DNA from 3 places in the Oribacterium sp. FC2011 genome. Region 1 is predicted to be linked to each of the others. Evidence: predicted binding sites of a transcription regulator. Region 1 holds the regulator's gene; each other region holds the start of a gene.
What was found. Region 1 encodes HrcA, which represses chaperone genes, less so after heat shock. Its sites were predicted from a motif close to TGTTAGCACTCNNNNNNNNNGAGTGCTAACA; they were not measured.
Positions count from the first base shown of each region.

Region 2: a site for HrcA is predicted at 3,444-3,474, ahead of T357_RS0107945 (Hsp20/alpha crystallin family protein). Genes of this name have one in related genera too.
Region 3: a site for HrcA is predicted at 3,450-3,480, ahead of T357_RS0103995 (Hsp20/alpha crystallin family protein). Genes of this name have one in related genera too.

Region 1 covers NZ_JNJM01000002.1:287,678-292,942, reverse strand. The annotation lists gene dnaK (molecular chaperone DnaK) at 1-834, opposite strand, end outside; gene grpE (nucleotide exchange factor GrpE) at 944-1,588, opposite strand; gene hrcA (heat-inducible transcriptional repressor HrcA) at 1,660-2,691, opposite strand; gene T357_RS19890 (3D domain-containing protein) at 2,917-3,507, opposite strand; gene holA (DNA polymerase III subunit delta) at 3,754-4,770, opposite strand; gene T357_RS0102665 (hypothetical protein) at 4,872-5,265, opposite strand, start outside.
Region 2 covers NZ_JNJM01000008.1:55,486-60,750, forward strand. The annotation lists gene T357_RS0107925 (AAA family ATPase) at 1-1,317, opposite strand, end outside; gene T357_RS0107930 (exonuclease SbcCD subunit D) at 1,314-2,465, opposite strand; tRNA gene T357_RS0107935 (tRNA-Pro) at 2,554-2,628, opposite strand; tRNA gene T357_RS0107940 (tRNA-Pro) at 2,652-2,726, opposite strand; gene T357_RS0107945 (Hsp20/alpha crystallin family protein) at 2,856-3,296, opposite strand; gene T357_RS0107950 (zinc ribbon domain-containing protein) at 3,667-4,008, opposite strand; gene T357_RS0107955 (creatininase family protein) at 4,741-5,265, opposite strand, start outside.
Region 3 covers NZ_JNJM01000003.1:264,299-269,563, reverse strand. The annotation lists gene T357_RS0104015 (DUF362 domain-containing protein) at 1-313, shown strand, start outside; gene T357_RS0104010 (permease) at 306-1,217, shown strand; gene T357_RS0104000 (ATP-binding protein) at 1,568-2,608, shown strand; gene T357_RS0103995 (Hsp20/alpha crystallin family protein) at 2,871-3,320, opposite strand; gene T357_RS0103990 (MATE family efflux transporter) at 3,699-5,069, shown strand; gene T357_RS0103985 (MATE family efflux transporter) at 5,191-5,265, opposite strand, start outside.

The sequences.
Region 1 (5,265 bases):
CTCTTCAAACTTAGCTCTTGTAAGAGTCATATCAAGATGCTTAGGTCCCTCAGCAGTTGCTGTGATGAAAGGAAGGTTGATATTTGTTGTAGTTGAAGCAGAAAGCTCCTTCTTAGCTTTCTCGGCTGCTTCCTTAAGTCTCTGAAGAGCCATATTGTCCTTGCTGAGATCTACGCCCTCAGCCTTCTTGAACTCCTCAACCATCCAGTTCTGGATACGGCTATCATAATCATCACCACCAAGACGGGTATCACCGTTTGTTGAAAGAACTTCGATAACACCGTCTCCGATATCGATAATAGAAACATCAAATGTACCACCACCAAGGTCATAAACCATAACCTTCTGCTCATTACCTTCATCAAGACCGTAAGCAAGTGCGGCAGCTGTAGGCTCATTGATGATACGCTTAACATCAAGGCCTGCGATCTTTCCGGCATCCTTGGTTGCCTGACGCTGAGCATCATTGAAGTATGCAGGAACTGTGATAACAGCCTCTGTTACCTTCTCGCCAAGATAAGCCTCTGCATCAGCCTTAAGCTTCTGAAGAATCATCGCTGAAATCTCCTGAGGAGTATAGTCCTTACCGTCAATGCTTACCTTATAGTCTGAACCCATATGTCTCTTGATAGAAGCGATGGTTCTGTCAGCATTGGTTACAGCCTGACGCTTTGCCGGCTCACCTACAAGTCTCTCACCATTCTTTGTAAATGCCACAACTGAAGGTGTTGTTCTGAGACCCTCTGCATTTGCGATAACAGTAGGCTTTCCACCTTCCATAACTGCTACACAGCTGTTTGTTGTACCTAAATCAATTCCAATTATCTTTCCCATATTGTTCTCCTTTTCTATCTATTAAAAAACTTGATTTCTTTATAATTTTATAACGGCGGAACTCTTTGCTCCTGCCGAGTGTTACTGAAACATGATTTCTAAGGCTTTACTATTTTTTCACCTTAACCATGCTGTGTCTGATAACCTGATCTTTGTAAGTGTATCCCTTCTGAAGATCCTGTGTGACTGTATCCTCTTCCACGTCGCTTTCTGTATCTGTCATAACTGCGTTGTGGAGGTTCGGATCGAATTTCTCACCCTCAGCCTTGATGGCCTTAACCTGAAGATCCTCAAACAGTTTTTCAATCTGTTTGTAGATGCCCTGAACACCCTTCGTGAAAGCATCCTCTTCATCTTCCTTCTCAACAGTTCCGAGAGCTCTTTCAAAATTGTCAACCACCGGAAGAAGCTTCTCAATTACTTCTCTTGCACCGAAGTCAAAATTCTGAATCTTCTCTTTCTCAGTACGCTTGCGGAAATTGTCAAACTCTGCATAAAGCCTTGTGTATTTATCCTTAAGATCGGCTATTTCTGCCTCGTACTTTTCCTTGAGTTTTACGGTTTCGTCATCCTCAGCCGCATTCTCATCATCTTTAGCCTCTGCTTCATCATTTTCTGAAGCTTCGGCATTTTCAGAGTCTTCCGCTGCTTCCTTGTTTTCCTGAGACTCCTCCATGGTTTCTTCAACCTTTTCTTCTTTTATCTCTTCTGTACCCTGTTCTTCGGAAGACTTCTTTAATTCTTCGTCCTTCAAGATAACCTCCTGTACTTAATCCGTGTCGGATCTTTATAATTTAAGCTGCATTGCAGCCTTTTTAACCTTAGCTACTGAAATGCCTGATCCATCTCACTCTGAAGCTTACTGAGTATCTCCAGTACCTTTTCATAGTCCATACGCTTTGGTCCTATGACACCTATGGTTCCCTTTAGTCCGTTTCCAAGCTCGTAATTGGCTGTTATCACCGAACAGTCGGACATGTTCTGAAGCGGAGACTCTTCTCCGATGTAAACCTGTATAGGCTTTTTCCCGTCAGCATGAGCCTCAGTTTCCTTCACAAGAGAAGCAAGTTCGTCCTTTGTTTCGAATGCACTTATAAGCTTTGATGCATTATCGGAATCCACAAGCTCCGGATACTTGAAAATGTTGGTTGCTCCGGAAGTATATATCTGACTCTCTCCGAGATTGATATCCAGCATATTGAGAATGCTGTCAACTATGGCTTTTACAGTACCCTTATAGCTTGTCCTTGCAAGAAGCTGTCCGATACGGCCTTCGGTGATATCCTCAACGCTCAGTCCGTTAAGCACATCATTGAGTAGCATGTTAATGCTCAGGACTCTGTTGAAATCAAGCTCCTCAGCGCCGTCCAAAACCACAGATGAGGTCTTTACGATATTTCCCTGCATCATGATGACAAGAAGAAGTCTCCTTGCATCCACAAGAGAAGTCTGGATAAACTTGATCTTGTTGGTTCTGATAGAGGGTCCTGTAACCACCGCTGCGTATTTGGTATTCTCCGCAAGGTTTCTGACAAGTGTTTTTAATGTTGTCTCCAGACGATCCACCTTTTCAAACATCTCGGTTTTTACATCGTCAATCTCATGCTTATGGTTTTCCATGAGCTGGTCAACATAAAATCTGTAGCCCTTGTCACTGGGGATACGGCCTGCCGAAGTATGAGGCTGAACTATATACCCCATCTCCTCCAGATCACTCATTTCATTTCTGATGGTGGCAGAGCTGAGATTCAAACCTGAATACTTACTGATGGTTCGTGAACCAACCGGTTCTCCGGTCTCAAGGTAATTTTTGATTATCGTGGTAAGGATAACAACCTTACGTTGATCCAGTTCCATCTCTCCGCCTCCTTCTGATTTTTGTTAGCACTCAAAATATTGGAGTGCTAACATCTGAAATTTATAATACTCGCCTTGTAAATCTATGTCAAGAACTTTAGCGAAAAGCAATTGTGAATAAAGAATGAACTAAAAAAAAGAAGCATCTTAGAAAGATGCTTCTTTACTGGTTTTAGTTTAATCGAGGTCATCAACCCATCTTCCAACTAAAGTATTATATCCTTATTACACCGGCACTGCCAGATACACATCTGCGTACTGCCAGCCTCTGTCGGTAACACCGGCAGCCTCTGCATAGGTATCATAGTAAACATCTATGAGATTACCCTTAACTGCTCCGCCGATATCTTCTACTGTGTAAACAGTGTCATTTATAAATACCTTTGTTCCCATAGGGATAACGCCGAGATCTGCGGCGATTGTATGATTGGCCGTTGTATATGCTCCCGAATAGGTAACTCCTGCGCCATAATATCCCGTGAGTTTGAAATTGCCGATCATATTTCCACGCTTGTAATGCGTAGTTTCCTCAGTAACAACACTTCCTACTTTCGTGACCGGTGAACTTGCTGACTGTTTAGCCGCGGCCTCAAGAGCCTTTATATGCTCTGCAAGCTGCTGTTCGGCAATCATTTCAGCCTCTATCTCTGCATCCATTTCAGAATCCGAAGTCTGAATAAGTTCATAACCCGTAACCAGGGATTCATCGCTCCATTCTGTACCTGTGGGGGCTGTAGCAGCCGCCAAAGCAGAAGTTGAAACCAACGCGGTAATAAAAAACGTTGCCGCAGCTGTTTTTAGCCCTGCCATCTTCATATAATTGTTCCTCCTATGGTTATCCTTACTTAAGCTGCAGTAAAATGCACTGCCGCAGAGTGGTCATTGCTGCCTGATCAAACCAGCATACCTCTCCGTAATAAGGAATCACAATCGCCTTAAAACCAGGCGATTTTTCTACGATTTTGCAACATACGACGCTATGACCTTAATACAGCTTCAAAAAACGGTCAACTAAAATTTTTCTAAAGTTTTTTACGAAAAATAAAAGCAAAGTGGTGAATTTTACACCGTTAACAGAAGTTCCACCGCCATTCTGTCTGTCAGATTTCCGCTTTTTATGGACTCATCATATTCCAGGCATCTGCTTATATAATCCTCGATACTTTCAAGTGAATAGTGCTTAGCCTGGTTCTGAAGTTTGCCCAGGATCCAGGGAGAAACATTAACATATTTGGCAGCTTCCTGCCCGTTCATGCCCTTTGTTACCGACTCTTTAGTAAGAAGCAATTGGTTAAAATTTCTCCTCATAAGACTCAGTATCTTCATGGGTGCTTCCTGAAGTGTCAGCAGATCTCCGTAATACTGCATCGCCTTCTCAGTATTTCCGAGACTCATCTCTGTGATCATGTCGAAGACTCTGTCTTCAACATTCTGGGAACAGATAGTCTCCACATCCTGATCCTCTATCACGTCACGGTCTCCCGTATATGCGATCAGCTTTTCGAGCTCTGAAGCGATATTATCCATACTGTTTCCTGTTTTACCGAGGATTAGCTCCATGGTTGAATTTCTGATCTTTTTTCCGGCATTTGTGAGATATCGGGCTGCCCATCTTCCAAGCTGGGCATGATCCTGAAATCCAAGTTCACAGTCAAAACCGTTTTTCTGTATTATCTTGTATAGCTTTCCTCTTTTATCGACTTCTTTCTCGATGAACATAAGGTGAGCAGTTTCAGGAAAATGCTCAATATCATCAAGATATTTCAAAAGCTTCTCAGGCGGAGCCTTTTTGAACCACTGGCTGTCACTTACTATCACAAGTCTCCCGTTATTATCCCCGAAAGTAAAAGGAATGGTATTTAAAATGTCTATCAGTTCATCCACATCCGGCGCGCCATCAAAGAAGTTATATGCCATTCCATCTTCTCCTCCGAAGGCTTTACGGAAAGCTTTTTTATAGGAAAGCTTCAGAAATTCCTCCTCACCGTAAAGAAGATAATAGGGCTTGAAATCTCCGCTTTTAAGGTCAGTTCCAAGCTGCTGATAATCATTTTCGTTTTCTTTTTTCTTGTATGCCATATATACCCCGATGAATCATGATTTTCATAAATCTTATAAAAGTATATCTCCCGCTTATGACTTAACACAAGCGGGAGATTGCCAAAATATATTATGTTGACTTATTTGAAGCTTACAGAATTGAGGATCTTGTCACCCATGGTTCCGTCGCTGAGATCCACTCTTACTATACCGATAGATACAGCATGAGTATCATCAAGTTGGGCAAGGTACTCTGTCCATTCATAACCTATGTTCTTGTAGGTGCGTCCCTTAAAGGTCTTTCCACCGATTTCACGGTCATCGATGTCCTTGTAGTTCTCGAATTTCTCCTTATAGGTATCAAACTTATCCAGGTTTTCTTCAACTTTAAACTGGATAAATCCTGCTCCGAAAGAGTTAATGTCTTCGTTCTCTACAAGATGCGCCTTCTTTTCATCATAAGCCCATCCTGAGTCAGGAATCTGCATGCCGACCTTAACAATGTCATCCTTATTTCCCCATGGAGTAATCTCT
Region 2 (5,265 bases), on a different contig from region 1:
TTTTTCACAGGACTTAAAAGCTTCATCTGCTTCCCGGGAAGCTTTATCAAGTTTGGAGAGACTTGTTTCTATGTTCCTGACATTTGCTTCGGCTGCTTTTATCCTGCCAAACAGTTCAAGAGACTTGGATACTCTGTCATATATCTTCGCATAGCTTCCGGTTTCCGCGGCAGCCGCCTTCTGCATATCGGTTTCATTTTGGACTGCTTTATCTTCGGCTTCGGACAGAGAAGGCAGTTTTTCTTCCTGTTCCTTAAGCTTACGTTCGGTATCATTTAAAAGATTCTGCTGATCATTGTATCTGATGAAATCTGCCTTTATGTCGTATGCCTTTTTTATATCGGAAATAAGCTTTTGTGAGCTTTCAATCTGTTCCTTTGAGGCTTCACATTCCCTCAGAGACTGCTCTGCTTCCTCAAGCTGTTTAAAGGATATGGCGATGGTCTGTCCTTCCGTAAGAGCCTTCATTTTTTTATCTCTGTCAGAGGTGAGAAGGTCGTAGGTTTCCTGCATTGATTTCTGCCTGTCATGTGTCAGTTCCAGAAGCTCCGAAAGAAGCTCCAGAAAATCCTCCATGTCCGCAACATTCATGCGGTCAGACCTTAAGATGCTTTGCTGAAGGTCCGACATTTTCTTTGCCTTAACGAAATACTCCGGCACCTTAACGTGACCTGCTTCTGTCTGGCAGGCGGTTTTTATCCTGGATATGTCTGTGAGTTTTTCTTTTTTGCGATTTCCGAGTTCATCCACCAGTTTCTGGTAAAGTTCTGTTCCGAAGAGCTTTCTGAATATGGCTTTTTTATCATCGGACTTTGCCCTGAGAAGCTCCATGAACTCCCCCTGTGCGATCATGGCCACCTGCATAAACTGACTTTTGGTGAGACCGACTATCTCCAGGAGTTTTGCATTAGCCTCTTTCTGAGGATATTCCGAGCCATCCGGCATAAGGAGGGACAGGGATTCACTGATGATCTGATCCTTTGCTCCTTTACGCTTTGCGGGGCGAAGGTGCCTTGGGATGCGTCGCACAGTATAGGTGTGCTCCTCTCCGCCTTCCAGTTCGGTAAATTCAAGCTCTACAAAGGGCTCCACATCGAAATCCACGTACTGGCTCTGCAGCTCCACACCGTCCTTTTTGTTGTTCCCGGAGCTGGCCTCGCCGTAAAGTGCAAAGACCATGGCATCAAAAATAGTTGTTTTTCCGGCACCGGTATCTCCGGTCACAAGGAAGAGGTTCTGTCTCGTGTTAGTAAAATCTATATTGGTTTTCTTTCCATAGGACCCGAAGGCCTGCATGGTTAATGTTATCGGTTTCAAAATGTTCTCTCCTGTATAGAATTGATCACATCTTTCAAAAGTGCCTGTTCTTCTTCGTCCAGATCCTTCAGAAATGAATTGCAAAGCTCAAAGGGATCCAGTGCTCGTTCAGGCTCAAAACGGTTTTTATAGTCTGCCTTTCTAAGGGTTTCCCGGCGTATCTCCAGAAGATTCGGGAAAGCGTTACGAAGCCTGTCCTGAACATCGAAAACGTCCAGGTCGACTTTGTCTTCAAGGATTACGGTTACGTAATCGTCCGAGCTTCTGGTCAAAACCTCGGACAGAGCACCTCTTATGACACGAACCTGTCTTAAAGGCTCCAGAGGCAGAATCTCCGTTCTGATGTCTCCTTTCTGCCCAAGGGTAACCTTGATGATGCCTTTCTCCTGTCCTGCTTCTGAAACCGAGCAGGCAAGAGGTGTCCCTGAGTAGCGGTAAAATTCACTGCCAACCTTCATGGGTTTATGGATATGACCAAGTGCTGCGTAGTCAAAGGGTTCCAGCAGGTCTGCATTAACCTGGTCAATGTTTCCGACGGTATGTATCTCGGAATCCATTCGTTCGATTTCTTCGGGGGACTTTCCCTGGGGAAGGTAGAACTGGTGGCTTACGAAGATGTTCCGCTCTTCTGCATTAATCTGCTCACGCTCCAGAAGTTTGTGGAGAGAGTCGTTATAGGACAGATTCAGACCGTTTTTATCAGTGCCTGTAATGTTTTTTATCATGGAGGGCTTCACAAAGGGAAGAAGGTAAAAGTTGACGGGACCAAAGGAATCTTCGATAGTAACTTTTTCGATGTGATCCTCCGGAATTACAGGCGGAGTTCCTATCATATGTATCTTCTGCCGCTCCAGAATGTTTCTGAAGATATTTACCCGCGGTGCGCTGTCATGGTTGCCGCTTATGAGCATTATTTCTGCATCGGGAGCAGCGGCTGTAAGCTTCCGTATGAAATAATCAAAAAGATCCACAGCCTCTACAGGCGGTATGGCCTTGTCGTATATGTCTCCCGCTATAATGATGGCATCCGGTTTATGTTCTTTTGCGTAGTTGATGATTTTTTCGAGAATGTATTTTTGATCTTCCAGGAGATCGTGATTTATGAGTTTGAGACCCAGATGAAGGTCGGATAAGTGGAAAAAAGTCATGTTGTGCCTCCGTATTAATTTATAGTATATCATGGATCAGAAGACGAAAAAACGGAGGTCCGATAAACGAACCTCCGTGATGTGATCGTCGGAGTGACAGGATTCGAACTTGCGACCTCTTGGTCCCTAACCAAGCGCTCTAACCAAACTGAGCTACACCCCGATATCTATATGAAAATGAAAAAGTCGGGGTGACAGGATTCGAACCTGCGACCCCCTGGTCCCAAACCAGGTGCTCTAGCCAAACTGAGCCACACCCCGAGCTAAATGACCGCTCTTTTCAAGCGACTAGTGTATTCTACAAGAATAGAGAGCTGTTGTCAACAATAAATTTGTGGAAAAATAAAATTCTAAAAGCATGGCGCCGTCAGCGCCATGCTTCTTAAGTTATTACTTGATCTCGATGTATCTCGGAGCCTCGATTCTCTTAACTTCCTTCTTGGGAAGGTCGATCTTGAGGATTCCGTCTTCGAATTTAGCTTCGATGTCCTGTGGAGTGAAGTCATCGCCTACGTAGAAGCTTCTCTGCATTGAGCCGCTGTAACGCTCGCGGCGGATAACTCTGCCCTCTTTGTCCTTCTCTTCTTTGTTGTCATTATGTGTAGCGCTTATCTTCAGGTATCCATCATTAAGCTCAAGTTTAACGTCCTCTTTCTTGTAACCCGGAAGCTCGACAGCCATTTCATAAGCCTTGTCGTTTTCCCTGATGTCGGTTCTCATCAGATTTGCAGGCTGACTGTTATGTGCAGGTCTTGAATGCAGGTCGCGATTGAAGTCGCCGAAAAAGTCATCCATAAAGTTATCACCAAAAATACTAGGCATATACAACATATCAAATTCCTCCTTTATATTCAGGCTCTTGAAGATTTGTTTTTGATTCAGTATCAACTGCGGATCAGTTGTGATCCGGGAAGATTTGAATCAGTTTCTTGTCTTTTTGAACCCCTTTTTTTGTTTACAACTAAGTTATAGTCTTATTGTTAGCACATGTCAACGGCGAGTGCTAACAAAAATTATAAACTTTTTGTAAACTTAAAAATCCCCTGCCTCCATTTGGTGGTGGAGACAAGGGATTAATTTATTTATTCCGTACTTATAGTCCATCGAATAATAAGTATCTGACACATTGTGTGTTGTTAAATCGCTAAAACATAAGCTGTAATAACGAATATGATGTATCTGATACTTAACATATGCTGGACTAGTTTGTTTTATACGGTGCTCCGCAGCTCGGACAGAAATTGCCGCCCTTGTTTTCGGTTCCGCAGTACGGACAGAACTTGGGAACCTTCAGGCCAAACTTTTGAGCTTCCTGAAGAAGCGCATTACGCTCCTGCTCAGACTCCCGCATCATTCTCTCTGCTTCTGCCTTTGCACGCTCCTGTTCTTCCGGAGTCAGCTTGTTAAAAGCTTCCTGAGCAGCCTTTTGTGCCTCTTCCATCTTCTTCGCGAGCTCCTCAGGGGTAAGAGATGCAAATGCTTTTAATCTGGCAAGTTCCTTTTCATGGTCGATTTTTTCATCTTTTTTTCCGAACAATCCCATTATTTCAGCCTCCTATGTAAATATTATCATATTTCTTTTATACAAAACCGGGTCATCGGCTTAGGGCGATCAATGTCATGAGGACAGCAATGATCGTTAACAGTATGCCGATAATTGAAGCATTCTTACTTATTTCATTATAACGAGGATCGACTATGAATGAAACACATCTGGGTGTAAAAGGTAAAAATATATAAGGGGTTTAGTAACAGTTCAGCCGAGGTGCAGGCGGGTAGGATCCTTGAATTATATGTTTATTTTTATTCTTGATACTTATTGATAATAGATTCAGGAAATGCCTCATATTGGATAATTTCGATAACAGAGTCATCTATAACAAGCTGATACATTGACTCACATCAGCCAATCTCGGAAATGAAGTCATCCATTATAAGCGCAGCTATGACTCACATTTGGAAATACCGGATATAGAGTCAATAATAACAACATCAATTAATGACTCAAAACGACTATCACCGGAAATTGAGTCAATATGGAGTATCCTTTTTGATGACTTGGTTCTAAAATAATAAGATTGCGGTCAATGAAACCCTCTACTATCATTGACTCACTTTTGATATTTCATGTTTTGAGTCATATAAGTAATCTGAGATTATTGACTTATTATGACGAATACGAATATGTAGTCAATCAAAAGTTTCATAATCAGATAAACTGTCTGCGAGACTCCGGAATTGATTAAATCCATTGTCGGCTGAACTGTTACGGGTTTTATGCGTTAATGTCCCAGTCCCGGACTTCAAGGAGTGCCTTTGCAAGTTTTTCTGCGGAACGTCTGAAAATAATCTCGCCCTTTCCGGATGTGGCGCCACGGGGATCGCCTCCGATTCCGATAGGCTTTCCGTCGGAAGTTCTTAAGTCCTCTCCCATCCAATTGATGGCAGCTTCACCTGAAAAATTCAGGATTTTCTTTCCTTTGTAGCCTCCGTCTTTGTAGCCGGTTTCCGAAAGCTCAAGTTTGACGGTTTCAGGGTGAATCGCCATGATCATGGAGGTTTCCATCTCTCCTCCGTGGAAATCCCAATGATTATCCGGGCTTATGGTGGCCTGAACTTCAGGATCCAGGAAAGCACCTGATGTCAGAACAAAGGTGAAGATTCCGAAATCATGACGTAGCTGTCTTGAAAGAATATCAGCCACCGGACGGTTTCCTCCGTGACAAATAAGGAAAACAAGCTTCTTGAAGCCGTGATTTTGTATAGACTCAGCAATGTCATAAAGCATGTGGTAGTAGGT
Region 3 (5,265 bases), on a different contig from region 1:
AGAGATGGTCAAAGGTTTTAACGATCATGTAGGAAGCGAGCATATCGTTTATATCAATGTGATGAACAGACTCTCTGTTGATTGCGATTGTGACGGGAACCCTGCTGAACCTGATATCCATGATATAGGCATTCTTGCAAGTTATGATCCTGTTGCCCTTGATCAGGCATGTGTTGATTTAATATATGAAGCAGAAGGGAATGAGGCTCTTGTAAACAGAATGGAATCCCTTCACGGCATTCATACACTTGAGCATGCAGAAGAAATCGGATTGGGAAGCCGTGGCTATGAATTGGTAAATATAGATGAATGACATTATTGCGTTGATTCAAAGAGAATTTATTTATGTATGGTACTATTTTGAAATCCAACTGCGTCAGATTTTCATGTATTGGATCATTGGCATGGCGATTGGATCACTTATATCCGTGTTTGCCAAGGATAAAATTCATGGAGCTTTTGCAAGACTTCAGGGAAAGAAACTGGGACTTTTAGGGATAATCCCTGCCTGCATTCTTGGAATCCTGTCGCCTCTGTGTATGTATGGAACGATCCCGATTGCTGCGTCGTTTCGTAAACAAGGGATGAGAGAAGATTGGCTGGCAGCATTTATGATGGCATCGATTCTTTTAAATCCACAGCTGATCATATACAGTGCAGCTCTTGGTATGACTGTTCTTGCGATACGTATTGTCACCTGCTTTTTATGCGGATGTGCCGCCGGAATTCTGATGTTTATATTCTATCGGGACAAAGAATATTTTAATTTTGAAGGTTTTGAAGAGCGTGCAAATCATGATACACACCCAAATCTGCTGATAAGATATCTGCTGAACTTCTTAAGGAATATAAAGGCTACCGGATTATATTTTTTTATAGGAATTCTGCTGTCGGCATTGTTTCAGCGATATATCCCACAGAATGTGATGGTGAATATGTTTGGCGGAAATAAGGCATGGGGCGTTCTGATGGCAGCCACTATAGGTGTGCCGCTGTATGCGTGTGGCGGAGGTACGATTCCGTTATTACAAAGTTGGCTACTGGATGGAATGAGTCTGGGAAGTGCCTCCGCATTTATGATCACAGGACCGGCTACCAAGATAACTAATCTTGGAGCCTTAAAGATTTCCATGGGATGGAAGCATTTCGCATTATACATTGTGTTTATTATGCTTTTCTCGTTTTTCTCAGGTATGATTGTGAATTCTATTTTTTGAATAATGATAGACAGGAGGACTATATGTTGGAGAAATATATCATTAAGAACATATTCTACGCGGAAGGTTATGGGATCATGACCTATTTCTGGGATTATTGTTCTATATGACATGTTTTATAGGTTAGAATATCCTCTTGACCTGGGAGGAGTACTGACATTGGATCTATTTTCAACATACTCAAATGGTGATCCGTATGGAAACCAGAAGATATACATTGTGGATACAGAAACGAGGAAATATATAGAAGCATTGTAATTTAATTATGAAAGTTTATGAAAACTATATTGAATTATGAAGAATTATGAAAGTATAATGGATTATGAAGAATTATGAAAGGATGTCATGTTATGAAAAAGAATAATCCATTTACTCTTACTTTTGGAAAACAGCCAAATGAATATATATCCAGATATGAAAATACGGATATGATCTTAAGTACATTTGAGGCTGACAATCCAATCAGTCAGGCATATCTTATCGAAGGAATCAGAGGAAGTGGCAAGACTGTATTTATGACTTCAATAACAAATGAACTTGGGAAGGATAAGGATTGGATTGTAATAGACCTAAATTCAACGCAGGATCTTATCAATGACTGTGCTATGCGTTTGATCGATTCCTGCAAGAAAATCCCGAATTTCTTTAAACAGGGATTCAACATATCCATCGCAGGTTTTGGTATTGGTGTTAATGGAAATGATACTCCTCAGGATAACGTAAGCATCATAGATAATATACTTTCTTCATTAAAAAAGCATAATAAAAAAGTAATCATTACTATTGATGAAGTAATGCATGATGACAACATGCGTCACTTTGCGAGTCAGTTTCAAATTTTTGTTAGAAAAGATTATCCGGTTTTCCTGTTAATGACAGGATTATATGAAAATATCTATGCAATCCAGAACGACCCGGCTCTTACTTTTTTGCTTAGAACCCCGAAAATAACATTAGAACCACTAAGCTTGCATCAAATAACGAAACAGTATGCAGATATTTTTCAGATTGATGAAGACAATGCCAAGAACCTTGCACGGATAACTAAGGGATATGCTTTTGCATTCCAAGCGCTAGGTCTTCTATATTATGAATATAGAGATGAAATGGAGTTAAGAGAAATTCTCCTCAAGCTTGATGATATGCTTGATGATTTTGTATACAAAAAAATATTGTCCTCATTATCAAAGCAGGATAGAACAGTCATTCTTGCAATAAAAAAGGATGAGACCAAAGTCAGTGAAATATGTAAGAAGGCAGGCATGACATCTGCTGTTTTCTCAAGATACCGTGATAGACTGATAAAAAGAGGTATAATCATATCTTCGGGACATGGTTATATTTCTTTGCTACTTCCTCGATTTGAGATTGTTGCTAAAACTTATGAATAAGGTCTCCCAAACAAGGAAATAAAACTAGAAATGCCTAAGAATATTAAGAAATAGCGGCCGCTTCCTTTTTTTGTTAATTGGATTAAAACAGAAATACTACGAAATGTCTGCATAATGTCTGCAAAATGTTTTGCGTGGGCAGATTTATCCTGATGTTTCTGCTTGCCATGCTATAATGTCTGAAGGAAAACAGTTGTCGAAAGCAATAGATAGAATCATTGAAAAGAAAGGCCTGCGGGAAAGCCGCAGGCCTTTTTTAACATCATCCTTCGATGAGTATCTGTTTCTTTTCGGGAAGCCTCTCTTTGTCCTTCTTAGGAAGGATGAGATTCAAAACACCATGCTTGAAGCTTGCCTTGATATCTTCCTCGGTGATGTTCTCACCGACATAGAAGCTTCTCTGCATTGATCCGGAGTAACGCTCCTGTCTGATAAGTTTGCCCTTCTTATCCTTTTCGTCCTGATCCAGACCTTTGTTTGCACTGACAATGAGATATCCATTGTTCAGCTCCAGACTGATCTCTTCTTTCTTGAAGCCGGGCAGGTCAATATCTACTTCGTAGTGATCGTCATGCTCATGAACATCGGTCTTCATCATCCTGTCGGCATGTCTGCCATACAGCTTTCTTTCGGTTCTGTCCAGATCTCTGAAATCCGGGAATGCGAACCAGTCGTCAAATAAATCTTCTCCAAAAATACTAGGTCTTAACATAATGCTTACCTCCTTTTCACTCAATACTGTTAATAGATACTGAGCAAGGGGAAGGAGGGATTAGATCATTGGAACATCCCGTTCTTTTGGTCTTCTCTGTTCCTCTGTTCGATTATGTTATAACACTCATATTAGCACTCGTCAAGTGTGAGTGCTAATAATGTTTGTGAAATATTTGTGAACTGTCTATGCCGTGTGAGCATGATTTTAAAGAATCTGCCGAGAAGTTGGAAAAATCTATTGGCAAGGCTGTAAAAGATGTTAGTATGATGTTTTCGTGGAATTAAATATTTTTTGTGCTTAAGGAACATGATAATATTATCTAAAATGATGTGACAGACTAAGCAATAATCAACATACATAAAGAGGTGACATACTATGGCAGAAGCAGATAAAAAATTTCTTTTCGAAAAGGACAGAGTCTCACATGCGCTTATGGTTATGGCACTTCCGGCTATAGCAAGTCAGCTGATAACTTTAATATACAATCTGGCAGATACATGGTTTGTGGGACGGACCAATAATCCCTATATGGTGGCGGCATGTTCGCTGGTTCTTCCTGTGTTTATGCTCACCATAGTTGTTTCCAATGTCTTCGGAGTAGGTGGTGGAACTCTCATAGCGAGACTTATAGGCGCAGGAGAGGATGAAGAGGCATCAAGAGTATCAGAAACATGTATGTGGATGGCCATCATCGCAGGAGCAGTTTTTTCAATCCTTTGCTTTTTTGTGATGACTCCATTTCTAACACTTCTGGGAGCAAGTGACAAAATAATCGGGTACGCCCGTCAGTATATGTTTTTTGTGGTGGTCCTCGGAGGAGTTCCGGTGGTTTTCAACAACACTGCATCGTCCATGCTCAGAAGTATCGGGCTTTCCTCAAAAGCTTCTTTTGGACTCAGTATGGGTGGTGTCTTAAACATTATCCTGGATCCCGTATTTATGTTTATGATTCTTCCGGACGGCAAACAGGTCATGGGTGCTGCCATAGCCACCATGCTCAGCAATATTGTGGCGTCCATATATTTTATGGTCACCTATCTCAAGGCGTGTAATAATACCATACTCAGATTCCGCCCGACAGGAAAACACCTTACGGCAAAGTCATTTGCCTCCATATTTGATGTGGGAATACCTGCGGCAGTAGGACTCCTGCTGTTTGATCTGTGCAACATCGTTATAAACCGTTTGTCAGCCTCTTACGGAGACATCGAGCTGGCTGCCATAGGCATCGTACTTAAAGCGGAGCGTCTGCCTCTGAATATAGGCATTGGCATCTGCCTCGGGATGGTACCGCTTATAGCATACTCATACTCATCAGGCGACATAGAACGTATGGATGAAATCTTCAGATTCGCACGGATAGTTGGACTTCTGATAGGAATCACCAGTGTTCTGATGTACTACATTATGGCACCTGTTATAATGCAGTCTTTCATCCATAATCCGGAAACAGTCCATTACGGAACGCTGTTTCTCAGGGCAAGATGCATCGCAACTCCTCTGATGTTCCTGTGCTTTTCCATGTTTCATTTTACCCAGGCCATCGGACGGGGCAAAGAATCCTTTTTTCTTGCAGTCATACGCCAGATGGTTTTCAACATTCCTATACTGTTTTTGTTTAATGCCTTGTTCGGAGTAATGGGCATAGTATGGACTCAGGCGGTTGCGGATTTTTTTGTGGTTATCGTTTCATATGTCCTGTATGCCAGGATAAGGAAACAGGAGGGATGGAAGCCGGCAATGTAGGGATGGTGATCCATTTAGTCCATTATAATGAGGAGTACTTTCCATTTTGCAACAAGCGAGGATCATCATATATCATAGACAGTTATGAAGCTCAAGCCTGTAAACTCCAAACGACAATATTTTAAAACAGAGTAAGTACCAGATTATTTAAGCCCATGGCCGGAATGTATTTCACATCCGTGGCAAGTCCCACGAT